Linked DNA regions of Paeniglutamicibacter kerguelensis. The protein of the gene in region 2 interacts with the protein of the main gene of each other region in a pairwise test. Links are inferred from orthologs where the notes say so. Each region holds a gene or a part of one and is shown on either strand. Other genes may lie near its edges.

What was found.
Region 1: the proteins of JOF47_RS14635 (region 2) and JOF47_RS05115 interact in binary tests that used the Bacillus subtilis proteins (3 or more experiments, as listed by UniProt). The link is inferred for Paeniglutamicibacter kerguelensis from one-to-one orthologs.

What each region holds. Positions count from the first base shown.
Region 1 is NZ_JAGIOF010000001.1:1,133,474-1,140,243, forward strand. What follows is about bases 1,044-5,018. They hold JOF47_RS05115 (efflux RND transporter permease subunit), read right to left. Parts: upstream 4,628-5,018; coding sequence 1,244-4,627; downstream 1,044-1,243. Other genes in these bases: JOF47_RS05110 (ABC transporter permease), read left to right, coding at 1,044-1,144. Also shown: JOF47_RS05105 (ATP-binding cassette domain-containing protein), read left to right, coding at 1-353; more of JOF47_RS05110, read left to right, coding at 350-1,043; JOF47_RS05120 (hypothetical protein), read left to right, coding at 5,073-5,282; JOF47_RS05125 (PRC-barrel domain-containing protein), read right to left, coding at 5,324-5,878; JOF47_RS05130 (PRC-barrel domain-containing protein), read right to left, coding at 6,098-6,442; JOF47_RS05135 (multicopper oxidase domain-containing protein), read right to left, coding at 6,632-6,770. UniProt on the Bacillus subtilis protein: Required for self-resistance to surfactin, an antimicrobial lipopeptide surfactant produced by B.subtilis. Also required for swarming motility.
Region 2 is NZ_JAGIOF010000001.1:3,194,311-3,200,104, forward strand. The notes cover bases 1,923-4,921. They hold JOF47_RS14635 (ABC transporter permease), read left to right. Parts: upstream 1,923-2,820; coding sequence 2,821-4,023; downstream 4,024-4,921. Other genes in these bases: JOF47_RS14630 (ABC transporter ATP-binding protein), read left to right, coding at 1,943-2,824; JOF47_RS14640 (hypothetical protein), read left to right, coding at 4,421-4,921. Outside these bases: JOF47_RS14620 (sensor histidine kinase), read left to right, coding at 1-1,150; JOF47_RS14625 (response regulator), read left to right, coding at 1,147-1,833; more of JOF47_RS14640, read left to right, coding at 4,922-5,056; JOF47_RS14645 (proline dehydrogenase family protein), read right to left, coding at 5,318-5,794.

The DNA.
Region 1 (6,770 bases), 2.1 Mb from region 2 along the record:
TGCAGTCCACCGCCGACCACCTGGTGGTCATCGGGCGCGGGAAGCTGCTGGCCGACGAATCGATGGAGGCCGTGCTGGCCGCGAGCGCGCGAAACCTGGTGCTGGTCGGTTCCCCCCAGGCCGCCGAACTCGCCGCGGGGCTGGAACGCGCGGGGTACGCGGTGATGCTGGCCGGACCCGAATCGCTGCGCGTCACCGGGGCGAGCCCGGAAGAGATCGGCGGCATTGCACACGCGATGGGCGTGCGCGTGAACGAACTGGGCCTGCAGCGGGCATCGCTCGAGCAGGCCTACACGGAGCTTACGGCGCAGAGCCTTGACTACATGCCAACACGGATCGGGGAGGAATCATGAGCGGGACGACGATGGTGCGTGGGGCCGTCGCCGGGCCAAAACCCGGGTTCGGGGCGGCCGTTTCATTCGAGGCCACCAAGCTGTGGGCCGTGCGCTCCACGCGGGTGGCATTGGCTGCGGCGTTCATCGTGCACCTGGCCCTGACCTGGCTGCTGGCCTTCTCTGCGAAGGCCAGCGGGGACAACGGCTACGAGTCTGAAATGCCGGCGCCGTTCATGTCGCTGGCATCCCTGCAGCTGACGCAGTTGTTCATCGCGGCGATCGCGGCGCTGGCCATCACCTCCGAATACGCCAACGGGACGATCATTTCCTCCCTGCAGGCGGTCCCGGTGCGCCGCCGACTGCTGGGGGCCAAGGCCGCGGTGCTCGGCATGTTCGGGTTTGGCTCCGGCCTGGCGATGGTGGGTGTCGGGACGCTGGTCGCGGCACCCGCCGCGGCCGACTACGGGAGGTTCACGGCCGCGGACTTGTTCACGGCGTTGGCCGGCGGTGCGGTGTACCTGGGTCTGCTCTCGCTGGTGACGCTGGGCATCGGGGCGCTGCTGCGCAGCACCGCCGGGGCCATCACCAGTGCGTTCGTCCTGATTTTCGGGCTGCCGCAGATCCTTCCGCTGTTCAATGTGGAATGGGTCCGGAATGCGGCTGCGTATCTGCCGACGACCGCCGGGCAGGTCCTCGGCACAGGGCTGGTTGAACCCTACGGTGCCGGAACGGCACTGGTGGTGCTGGTCGCCTGGGCGGGTGTCCTGCTGGGCGCCGGGCTGTGGGTGTTCAAGCGCCGGGACGCCTGAGCCTTCACGACGCGGGGACCCGGAGGCAGAGTTCCTGAAGCCGGCAATGGCCAGCGGATCCGGATGGATCCGCCGGCCATTGCCGTGGTGCCCGGCGGGCTACTGGGCCGGCTTCTGCTTCGACTTCGGGCCTGGCTTCGCGGCCGGCTTCTGGTCGTGCATGCCCTCTTCGACTTCCTTGCGTTCCCGGCGGGTCAGCGGGATCGAGCCCGTCGCGGGGTTGATCAGCGTGCCCGGCGGGTAGGTCCAGGTGGCGCTGACCGGCGGCGGAACCATGCCCATGCTGTTGGTCTCGGCCGCGGTGGCGGACGAGCCGTAGACGGGGACCTTGCCGGCGTCGTCCATGGCCTTGATCAGCTCGCTGGTCGAGGTGGCGGGGCCGCCGGGCTTGCGGCGCTTGTCGGAGCGGCGCTTGGCGCCGCGTTCCTTGGCGCCCTCCACCAGGTGGTAGAGCACGGGGACCAGGACCAGGGTCAGCGCGGTCGAGGAGACCAGGCCGCCGATGACCACCACGGCCAGCGGCTGGGAGATGAATCCTCCGCCGCCGGTCAGGCCCATGGCCATCGGGACCAGCGCGAAGATCGTGGCCATCGCGGTCATCAAGATCGGGCGCAGGCGCTGGCGGGCGCCGTGGTAGATGGCGTCCGGCAGGTTCATCGCCGGCCGGTCGACGCCGGCGTGCCGGTACTGGTTGATCAGGTCGATCAGCACGATCGCGTTGGTGACGACGATGCCCACCAGCATCAGCATGCCGATCAGCGAGGGCAGCCCCAGCGGCACGCCGGTGAGCAGCAGCAGGCCGATCGCGCCGGTGGCGGCGAACGGGATGGAGACCAGCAGGATCAGCGGCTGCACCAGCGACTTGAACGTGGCCACCATGACCACGTAGACGATCGCGATGGCCGCCAGCAGCGCCAGGTAGAGCTGGGAGAAGGACTCGGCCTGCTCGGTGGCGGCGCCGCCGAGCTCCGCGGTGGCCCCGGCCGGCAGGGCCAGGTTGTCAAGCCGCTTGGCGACCTCCGCGGAGACCGCACCGAGGTCGTTTTCGCCCGGGGTGATGGACACGGTGGCGATGCGGTCGCCGTTGGAGGAGGTGATGGTGGCGGGGGACTCGGTGCGTTCCACCGTCGCCACGTCGCCCAGCTTGACCGGGCCGCCGGGGGTCGGCAGCGCCAGGTCCCGCAGCTGGTTCAGGGACGTCAGGTCGGTGCCCTCGCCGATGCTCACCGGGTAGTCGGTGTAGCCCACGCGCACGGTGCCGGCGGGGACCGGGGAGATGTTGCCGGCGGCCAGCGCGCCGATCTGCGTCTCGCTCAGGCCGGCCTTGGCCGCCTTGACCCGGTCCACCTTGATGGAAACCTGCGGGCGCGCCTCGGAGAGGTTGTCGCTGACATCCGTGGCGCCGGGGATCCCGGCCATCGCCTTGGCGGTGGCGGCCGTGGCCTCGGCGAGGATCTGCGGGGTGGGGGCGCCAACCTGCACGGTGACGGCGCTCGAGCCGCCCATGCCGCCCTCGGACCCGGACAGGGAGATCGTCGAGCCCTTGGCCAGCGGTTCGACCGCCACCCGGGCGGCATCCATGATGGTTTGCTGGTCGGCCTTGGCATCGGTCATCACGGTGAAGCTCGCGGTGTCCGACCCGCCGGCCATGAAGGAGGCGAAGCCGCCCGACGGCGTCCCGACGGTCATCTGCACGTCCTGCACGCCGGGGACGGCGCGCAGGACCTTTTCCACGGGTTTGGCGGCCTTGAGCGTGGTGTCCAGCGAGGACCCGGCCGGCATGGCCTGGGTGACGGAGAAGGAGTTCTGCCCGGTGCCGCCGAGCAGGTTGGTGGGCACCAGCGGAACCATGAGCACGGTGCCGGCCAGGATCGCGACGGAGGCCAGCAGCGTGATGACCGGGTGCCGCTGGGTGCCGCGCAGCACCGGCGCGTAGCCGCGCTGCAGCCAGGAGTTGCGCTCCTTGGCCTCCGCCTTGGTCCGGGCGGCGGCCGGGTCGGCGGCGCCGGGCTGGGTGTGCCCTAGGAACCAGTAGGCAAGCACCGGCACGATGGTCAGCGAGACCAGCAGCGAGGCCAGCAGCGCGATCGTCACGGTGAGCGCAAACGGGCGGAAGAGTTCCCCGGCCATGCCGCCGACCAGCGCCACCGGCAGGAACACTGCCACGGTGGTCAGCGTCGCGGCGGTGACGGCGGTGGCGACCTCGCGCACCGCGGTGGTGATCGCGGTCTTCTTGTCCTCGCCGTAGGCCAGGTGCCGCTTGATGTTTTCGATGACGACGATGGAGTCGTCGACCACGCGGCCGATCGAGATGGTCAGCGCGCCCAGGGTCAGCATGTTCAGCGAGTAGCCGCCCATGCGCAGCCCGATGAAGGTGACCAGCAGGGAGAGCGGGATGGAGATCGCGGTGACAAGCGTGGAGCGCACCGAGAGCAGGAAGATGAGGATGACGATCACGGCGAAGCCCAGGCCCAGCAGGCCCTCGACGGTGAGGTCGTGGATCGACTGTTCGATGAAGGGTGCCTGGTCGAACACCGTGGTGAACTTCGCGCCGTCGCCCAGCTGCGCGGCCAGCTCCGGGACCATCGCGGTGACGGCGTGGGAGATGCCGACGGTGTCCCCGTCGGGCTTCTTGGTCACGGAGACCGCAAGGGTTTCCACGCCGTTGGTGCGGGTGATGGAGGTGGCGGGATCGTCCTGCATCTGGACGGTGGCAAGGTCGGAGAGCTTCAGCACGCCGGTGGAGCCCTTGACCGGCAGGGCCTTGACCGCGTTCAGCGAGTCGACGAGCGATCCGCTGGTGACGGGCAGGTCCAGGCCGTCGGCCTCCATGCGGCCCACCGGCATCAGCCCGGAGCCGTCCTCAATGGTCTTCTTGAGGTCGTTGACGCCGAGCTTCTCGGCGGCGAGCCTTGCGTTGTTGGGCAGCACGGCGATGTGCTGCGAGGTGCCGCCGGAGACGTCGGCCGTGCGCACCCCGTCGATCTTGGAGAGCTTGGGCAGTACCAGGCGTTCGACGTCCGAGCGCAGCGCGTTCAGGTCCTCGCCGCCGGAGACCGCCATGTAGACGATCGGGAAGTCGGAGATGGACCCGGCGAAGGCGGAAGGTTCCACGTCCGCGGGCAGCGTGGCCTTGGCGTTGGAGATGGCCTTGTCCACCTGGGCGCGGGCGCGGTCAAGGTCGGTTCCGTAGACGAACGACAGCGAGACGGTGGTGAATCCGGTCTGCGAGGTGGAGGAGGAGGACTCGAGCCCCTCGACGGCCTGCAAGGCGCCCTCCAGCGGCTGGGCGACCTGCTTGTCGATGACTTCCGGGGAGGCGCCGGGCTGGGCTGCGACCACCGAGATCCGCGGGAATTCCAGCGAGGGAATGAGTTCCTGCTTGAGTTGCCCCATCGTGATCACGCCGAAGACCGCGACAAACACGGTAATCAATGCGATCAGGGCCCGGTTGCCCAGTGAGAGTACGGCCAGCCGATGCATCTGCCATCCTTGAGATTTTGTGGTGTGTGATTTTGCGCTTCTACCACTCTAGCCACCCGGGCGCACCCAAGCATGAACCGAAAGGACGACCTTGGCCACAGCGTGGCGCGGTGCCGGGGTCGTTCCCGGACGGTGTCCGGCGGATCTTCGGCGGGACCCGCCCCGCGGGCTTCGCGTTTGGGCGGCTGCAGGGCCCGTCGGCGGGGCACGACGGAATGATCCCGGGAGTGTGGATCCGTGGGACTTTTGGGGGTTGGAACGCCGTCCCGGGCACAGTAGCTTGGCAGTAGCGCGGCGGTTGGCGGATCCGTTCCCGGGTTGCGAACCGATCGCGCAAAGGCCGGGGCACGGGGTCGGCGTCCGGCACGGGAATCGACTCGGCGAAAGAATCCTGGCACAACCGGGGTGAACCCGGAGCAAGCGTTGCATGGGCGGGAGAAGAGAAATGACCACGAACAGCCCGGAGTTTGAACCGAGACGCGGGGAAGCAATCAATGGACCGCGTGAAGACCTTGACCCGTTGCGGGAGGCGGAGCTGGTCGCGGACGATGGCGCGGCGCATCTGGGCCTCGGCGCGACGCTGCAACACAGCAACGCCGGCCCGACCTCCGACGCGGACGCAGACGAAGACGGGGAACGTTTGGATGCCGGATGACAGACACGGCGCAGCACGCGGGGCCGGGGCCCCCTTCGGGATCAGCGTTCCGGCGGTGCCGCGTGCCTGCCGGGCTGCCCCGTTGCCCTGGGAGACTTCGTGGCCTCCGTTTCGCTGGCCGTCACCACGTACTTGCGCAGGAGCGGACGCCCCTGGTCGTCGTCCACGGCGATGACCCGCTCGTCCATCTCGAAGCCCGAGGCGCGTGTCGCGTGTGCCGCATTGGCGGCGGCGGGATCCGCGGCGTGGGCGCCGTGGGATCTGCCGGCGGCGTCCCGCGGTGCCAGTCCGTAGTAATCGAAGAGCCTGTCCTCGTCCGCGAGACTCAGCTCGGCCAGGGGATCGATGTTCGGCGCGTGCCGCACCACGTCCTTGCCAAAGGCGACGTGGAGGATGCCCCGGGAGATTGCGGCATCGTTGAGCGGGACAATGCTTTCGGCTGTTCCAAAAAAGCCGGTGTGGACGGTGGCGAATCCGGGCTCCCCGGTTCTGGCGTCAAGCAGCAGGTGGCCAAGCCTGCCGATCCTTTCACCGACCGGGCCAACAACGGTGGTTTCGGTTTCAAGTAGTTTGTGGAGTTCCTCGCGCCCAAGCATGGCTGTGTCCTAACCGGATGTTTCTCCCGGCGCGGCCAGACGGGCCGTCCGGCGGAGTCCTTGAACCGGGCGAATCGGGCACGGCCGGAAATTTGCGGCCAACGTTGCCGGGCATCCATGGCAAGCAAAGCACCATGCACGTTCCCGTTCAAGAGGGAGGGAACCTCCGTCGTATTCCTTCGCGACGCGGGCCGCGGGTCGACGCGGCCGGCCCGCATCCTACGGGCCGGCGCTCCCGGCACCTGGAGCGCCCCGCGAGTAGTACTGGTCAAGCAGGTGCTTGTCTTCGTCGGTCAGCGTGCCGGCGGGGTCTAGGGGCGGGGCGTGCCTGATTTTCTCCTTGCCGAAAGCCACATGCAGGTGGCCGTGGGCGATCTCGGCGCCGTCGAGGGAGACAAAGCACTCCTCGGCGCCGAAGAGCCCAAGATGCACGGTGACGAAGTCTGCGTCCCCGGTGCCGACGTCCATGAAGATGTTGCCCAGCGTGCCGATCTTTTCCCCCTCGGGGCCGTAGACGCTGCTTTTGGCCTGTTTCAATGCGTTCACGTAGCCGTGGCCGAGCATTGCGGTGTCCTTGCCGAATGGTCCTCCCCGGCCCGTCGATGAAACCGCGCGAGGCGGTTCCGCGGACGTGGCAAATGGCCGTCGGCAACGACTGCGCCGCGACATGTTTCGGGCATCCAAACCAAGCAAACCACCCACCCGGTTCCCGTTCAAGGCGGGGCGGATGGTGCGCCGCCCCGCGCCGGCGGCTTAGTAGGCTTTGAGCTTCAGCTCCCGTGTGGCCAGGGTCTTGCCGGTGATCCAGTTGTTCCAGGCGATCTTCAGCGTGTAATCCCCGGCCTTTGGCGGGTGCAGCAGCACGTCGTAGCGTTCCGCCGCACCCATCGCC
Region 2 (5,794 bases):
CCGGCGCTTCCCCATCAGTTCCATGTTGTTGCTCTCGGCATTGTTCATCGGCTTCGGCACATGGCTGCCGCAGGTCATGATCCAGCTGGCCCCGCAGATTGCCTACTTCGTGGGGCTGTACTCGGCCGTCACGTGGGCGCGGGACCGGCGTGCGTTGCGTTTGGCGCTGGGCGGGGTCATTCTGGTGATGTTCCTGTGGCTGGTCATTTCGATCACCAATGCCAAGCTTGTGTTCGGTTCCGAGCTGGACCTGCCCATGGCGATCGACACCTCCGGGTTCATCGACCCGGTGGTTGCCTATGCTGGCTACAACTTCCTGGTCAACCTCTTCTACTTTGGCGGCGCCATCTTCCTGGGCCCCTCCTCGTGGCGCAGCGCCTGGCAGCATGAGGTGGTCATTGCCCAGGCCGAAAAGTTGCGCGAGCAGTCGATCGAGCTGGCCCGCCGGGCCGTCATCGACGAACGCCTGCGCATCGCCCGCGAACTGCATGACGTGGTGGCGCACCACATTTCGGCGGTCGGGGTGCAGGCTGCGGCCGCGCGCATGGTGCAGCCCCGGGATCCGCAGCGCGCCGCAGAGCTGATGCGCGGCATCGAGGACTCGGCACGCCAGGCCGTCGGGGAAACCCGGTCGCTGCTGCGCGTGCTGCGCCACGAGGAGCAGGACGACACCGATTCGCCCGGCACCGACGCGCACCGCTCCCCCGAACCCGGGCTCACCGACATCCCGGCGCTCGTCGAGCAATCCGCCCGGGCCGGGGTCCGCGTCCAGCTGATCACCGTCGAACACCGCGAGGGTTTCCTCGACTCGGTGGGCGCCGGGCTGGGCCTGGCCTTGTACCGCATTGCCGCCGAATCCCTGGCCAACGTGCGCGAACATTCGACGGCGCGCTCCGCGGTGCTGTCGCTGCGCAGCGGCGTCGACGGGACCGGCGAGTGGGCGGAGGTTGAGGTCACCGACGACGGCAGCCCGCGCCCGGGCACCGGCGGCAGCGGATTCGGGCTGCGCGGCATCCGCGAGCGCGCCGAACTGCACCACGGGCTCGTTGACATCGGGCCCCGCTCCCCCGCCGGGTGGCGATCACGCGCCCGCCTGCGCGTTCCCGGCACCACCCCGCTTTCACCCATCATTACGGAGGCCACAGCATGAGCAAGACCCGCATCCTGATCTGCGACGACCAGCCGTTGATCCGTTCCTCGCTGGAGCTGATCCTGGGCACCGACGAAAACCTCGAGGTCGTCGGCACCGCCGCCGACGGCGAGCAGGCCGTTGCGGCAACGCGGTCCCTGCACCCCGACGTGGTGCTGATGGACATCCAAATGCCGGTGCTCGACGGGGTGGCGGCCACGGCACGGATCACCGCGGCAAGCGCCGCGAAGGTCGTGGTGTTGACGACCTTCGACCGCGACGACTACCTCTTTGACGCGATCGATGCCGGGGCCAGCGGTTTCCTGCTCAAGAACACCGAGCCGGAAATGCTCCTGGCCGCCGTCCATGCCGCGGCCGGAGGGCAGGCGCTGCTCTCCCCCGAGGTCACGCTGCGCATCATCCGCCGAGGCACCGGCGAGGACCGGTACGCATCCGCCGCGCGCCCGCAGTTGGACCCGAATGACCAACGGGTCCTCGACGCGCTGACGGCCCGCGAACTCGAGGTGCTCACCAGGCTGGCCAGCGGCCTGTCCAACACGGAGATCGCAGCGGTCCTTTCGGTCTCCGAGGCGACGGTGAAAACGCACCTGTCAAACATCCTGGCCAAGGCCGGGCTGCGGGACCGGGTGCAGGCAGTCGTCTTTGCCTACCGCGCGCGGCTCATCCCTTTGACGGAGGTCTAGGAAACCGGTTCCCGCAAGTTCATTCGTTTGAACGATCCGTCCGCCGCGGGGCCCACCATAGATTGGAGGGCAAGGGAACAGCCAGCTTCACAGTGAGGAAAACCAGCAGGTGTTAGAGGTACGGAATCTTACGCGGCGCTTCGGGGAACGGACGGTGCTGCACGACGTCTCCTTCGGCGTCCCCGCCAACGGCATGACGGGATTCGTCGGGGCCAACGGCGCCGGCAAGACCACCACCATGCGCATCATCATGGGCGTGCTCAAGGCCCATGGCGGCGGGGTGCTTTTCAACGGCGAGCCGCTTGTCGACGCCGACCGGGCCCGCTTCGGCTACATGCCGGAGGAACGCGGGCTCTACCCCAAGCAGCAGGTCCTCGACCAGCTGCAATACCTGGGCCAACTGCACGGCATGGGCCGGCACGATGCCCGCACCGAGGCGCTGAACCTGCTGGACCGCTTCGGCATCGCCGACCGCACCAAGGACAAGCTCGAGTCCCTCTCGCTGGGCAACCAGCAACGCGTGCAGGTTGCCGCCTCGCTGATGCACCACCCCACCGCGCTCATCCTGGACGAACCGTTTTCCGGGCTCGACCCGATCGCCGTGGACTCGATGAGCTCGCTGCTGGCCGAACGCGCGGCCACGGGCGTGCCGATCCTTTTCTCCAGCCACCAACTGGATTTGATCGACCAGCTCTGCGACAACCTGGTGGTGCTGGCCGAAGGCAAGATCGTCGCCTCCGGTTCCGCCGGGGAGCTGCGCGCCCGCGCCAGGTCCACGCACGTGATGGTGACCCCGCCGGATGCCGGCTGGCTGCGCGAGATGCCCGAGGTGAACGTGCTCGATGTTGCCGGCCCCCGCGCCGTCGTCGAGTTCGCCGATGAAGAGTCAGCCCAGCGCATCCTGCGCGCGGCACTTGACCGCGGTAGCGTCACGGAGTTCGCACCGCAGCGCCCCTCGCTTGCGGAAATCTACCGGGAGGTCATCCGATGAGCAGCACAACACCGGCCACGACCAGGCAAGGCACCCCGTGGCTGATCGTGACGCTTCGCGAGGTCACCGTGAGGCTCCGCGACAAGTCCTTCATCATCTCCACGGCCATCACCCTCGCGTTGATTGTCGGTTCCGTGGTCATCTCCGGGATCCTGGCCGACCGCACCACGGAGGCCTCCGTGGCCTTCGCCAACAATGACCAAACTGCGGCGCTGGTCCAGGCGGCCAACGAGCTCGCCGTGGAACAAGACCAAAAGATCGTGTTGACGCCCGCCCCGCTCGGTTCCGAGGAACAGGCCATGGAGGCCCTGCGGGCCAAGAACACGGATCTGGTGCTCACGCCGACGGCCGGGGGCTACAGCCTCACAGGGTTGACGGATGTCCCCGCGTCGGTGGAGAAGTTGCTCGCCGATGCGGCAGCAGAGCAGGCCCTTGAGTCGAACGCCCAGAAGTTGGGTGTCTCCGTCGAGTCGCTGACCGCGGGGTCCACGGTCACCTCGGTGTTGCTGGAGGGCGACCAGGAACGCAACTCGATGGCAACGGTCATGGGGTTCATCTTCTCGTTCCTCTTCTACATGTCGGCGTTGATCTTCGGCATGCCGATCGCCAATTCCGTGGTGGAGGAAAAGCAGAATCGCGTGGTGGAAATCCTCGCTACCGCCATCCCGATCCGCCAGTTGCTCACCGGAAAGATCCTGGGCAACCTGATCCTGGCCATGGGCCAGCTCTGCCTTTTCGTGGGCATCGGATTGCTGGCGCTGAGCATGATGCCTACCGAGATCCCGTTCATTTCCGTGGTCATTGCAGCCTCCGGGTGGTTCCTTGCGTTCTTCCTGGCAGGCTTCCTGATCCTTGCCGCGATCTGGGCGGCGCTCGGCTCGATGGCTTCCCGCACTGAGGACCTGCAGCAGTCCACCGGTCCGGTGATCACCGTGCTGGTTGCCGTGTTGTTCGTGGGGATCTACGCCAAGGGCACCTTGCTGGTTGTCGCTTCCTACATACCGGTGATTTCCTCGGTTGCAATGCCTATCCGACTGCTGAGCACCAATGTTCCGCTGTGGGAGCCATTTGTCTCGCTGGTCATTGCGGTGGCTGGAGCTTGGATCATGGTGCTGCTTAGTGAGCGGATCTATCGCCGGGCGATCATGCAGACCGGGTCGGCGCTGTCATGGCGCAAGGCATTGAAGCTCGAAGAATAGCTTCACGAAAATCTTTAATGCTCATTTGAGCAGGTATTGGAAAGTACCCGGCCTCGTGTGCAGACAGCAGTAACTATCCGTGGAAGTTCTGAGTCCGCTTGCATGGCATCGGAAATAACCTTCAAGTTTTTTGGTTTGTGCCCTACGCGATCGATCTAGTTTGCACTGCCAATTTTGTATCGTTCCAGTCTGACACGTAGCACGGGAGCATCCAGATTTAGGATTTCTGGAAATTCTGGGCAAAGTGCTCCGGCTGCTCACCATAGATATTCGAAGGACCCGTCGTTCCCCAACTCAGTATCCCTGAACCCTTGGCACTCATATTGAGCCGTCGGCACTGGCCGTCGGCGCCACTCGCTAAGATTGCGTGAGAATCGCATCGTTATTGGGGGAACAATTGAAAAAGAAATACATGGCTGTCGCCGCGCTGTCAGCCCTCCTACTCACAAGTTGTAGCTCGTCGCCAGAGGCACTACCAACAGCCACCAACGACTCGTCAGCGAGCACCGCTCCAACAAATGCCGCCCCAAGTGCGGTTCTTCCATCGCCGTCATCGAATATGAACGAGCGGGGCCAGATCGCCAAGAAACTTGGCGAAACCGGAGGCATTCCCGGAGAAGACGGCGAGCTAGACCTCAAATTCGCTGTAACCAAGTTTGAGTTCGTGAAGTGCTCCAAGTATGCGGGCGATCTGAACGGTCGCGCTCTTGCTGCACATGTCGAGGTGGAAACGACGGGCAACTACGAAGGGCCGCTTACGGTCGACGGTGCGCCAGGCCTAATAAGCTTCGTGGCATACCACTGGCGCGGTTACGAACCTGACGGTACACGGATGAATGACCTGGATAGCACAGCCGTCCAGAATTGCTTCGAGTCCAAGGCAAAGCTTCTTCCCGATTACATCGGGAAAGGTGAAAAGGCTAAAGGCATGGTCCTGCTCGATGTAACCACCAAGTCCGGCGAGGTCGCATTCAATCCTTACGGCGACGGCGGGTGGGTCTGGGAGTACCCTGGCGAGAAAGCTAATGTCTAGGGCACGAGACTCTGGAAAATCGGTTTCCCTCGGTGGAGCACCTAGCTGATTGAACGACGACTAGTAGCTTTGTTCCTTTTCCGGTTGGTAGCAAGCACTGTAGTAGTGCATAGATGCTCATAGGCCCCATGAGTCATACTACCTTCAGGTAAGTAACAGACCGGCGCTCGTTCCCGGTCCCGAGACAAAAACAGCGAAGGCCCGCAATGCTCCCCCTTTCAGGGAAGCATTGCGGGCCTTCGTCGTTAGAGCTTCGGGTTGCTAGATAACCGAGTCGCTCAGGTGGTTCGGGGTACCGAAGCGGTGCGCAGTGATGGAGACTGCCTGCTCGTGCAGGAAGGTCAGCATTTCCACGCGGCCTGCGGAGACCACGTTGTTGGCGTAGATCGCAACATCCGGCTTGCCGTTGGTTGCCTCGGCAACATCGGTGATCGAGCCACCGATGAGGCGGATGCGGGCTGCGGAGTCCGGGCCGGTCTTGGCGGCGAGGCGTGCGGCGCGTGCACCGAAGGCCTGGTCGTCTTCAACGAACACGGTGGCCGAGGATTCGGTCAGTACGGTGCGGATCGCGGCCGGAACCTCGACTGCGGAGGAAACGGTGACGCGGGATCCGGCGGTGATGCCTGCGGCAACAACGCGGATCAGCTCGGCGATGCCGTGGCCCGAGGTTTCGCCCTCGAAGCGAACGGTCACCGGCAGGGCGCGGTAGCGGAAGACGTTGCGCTCTGCGTGCAGGCC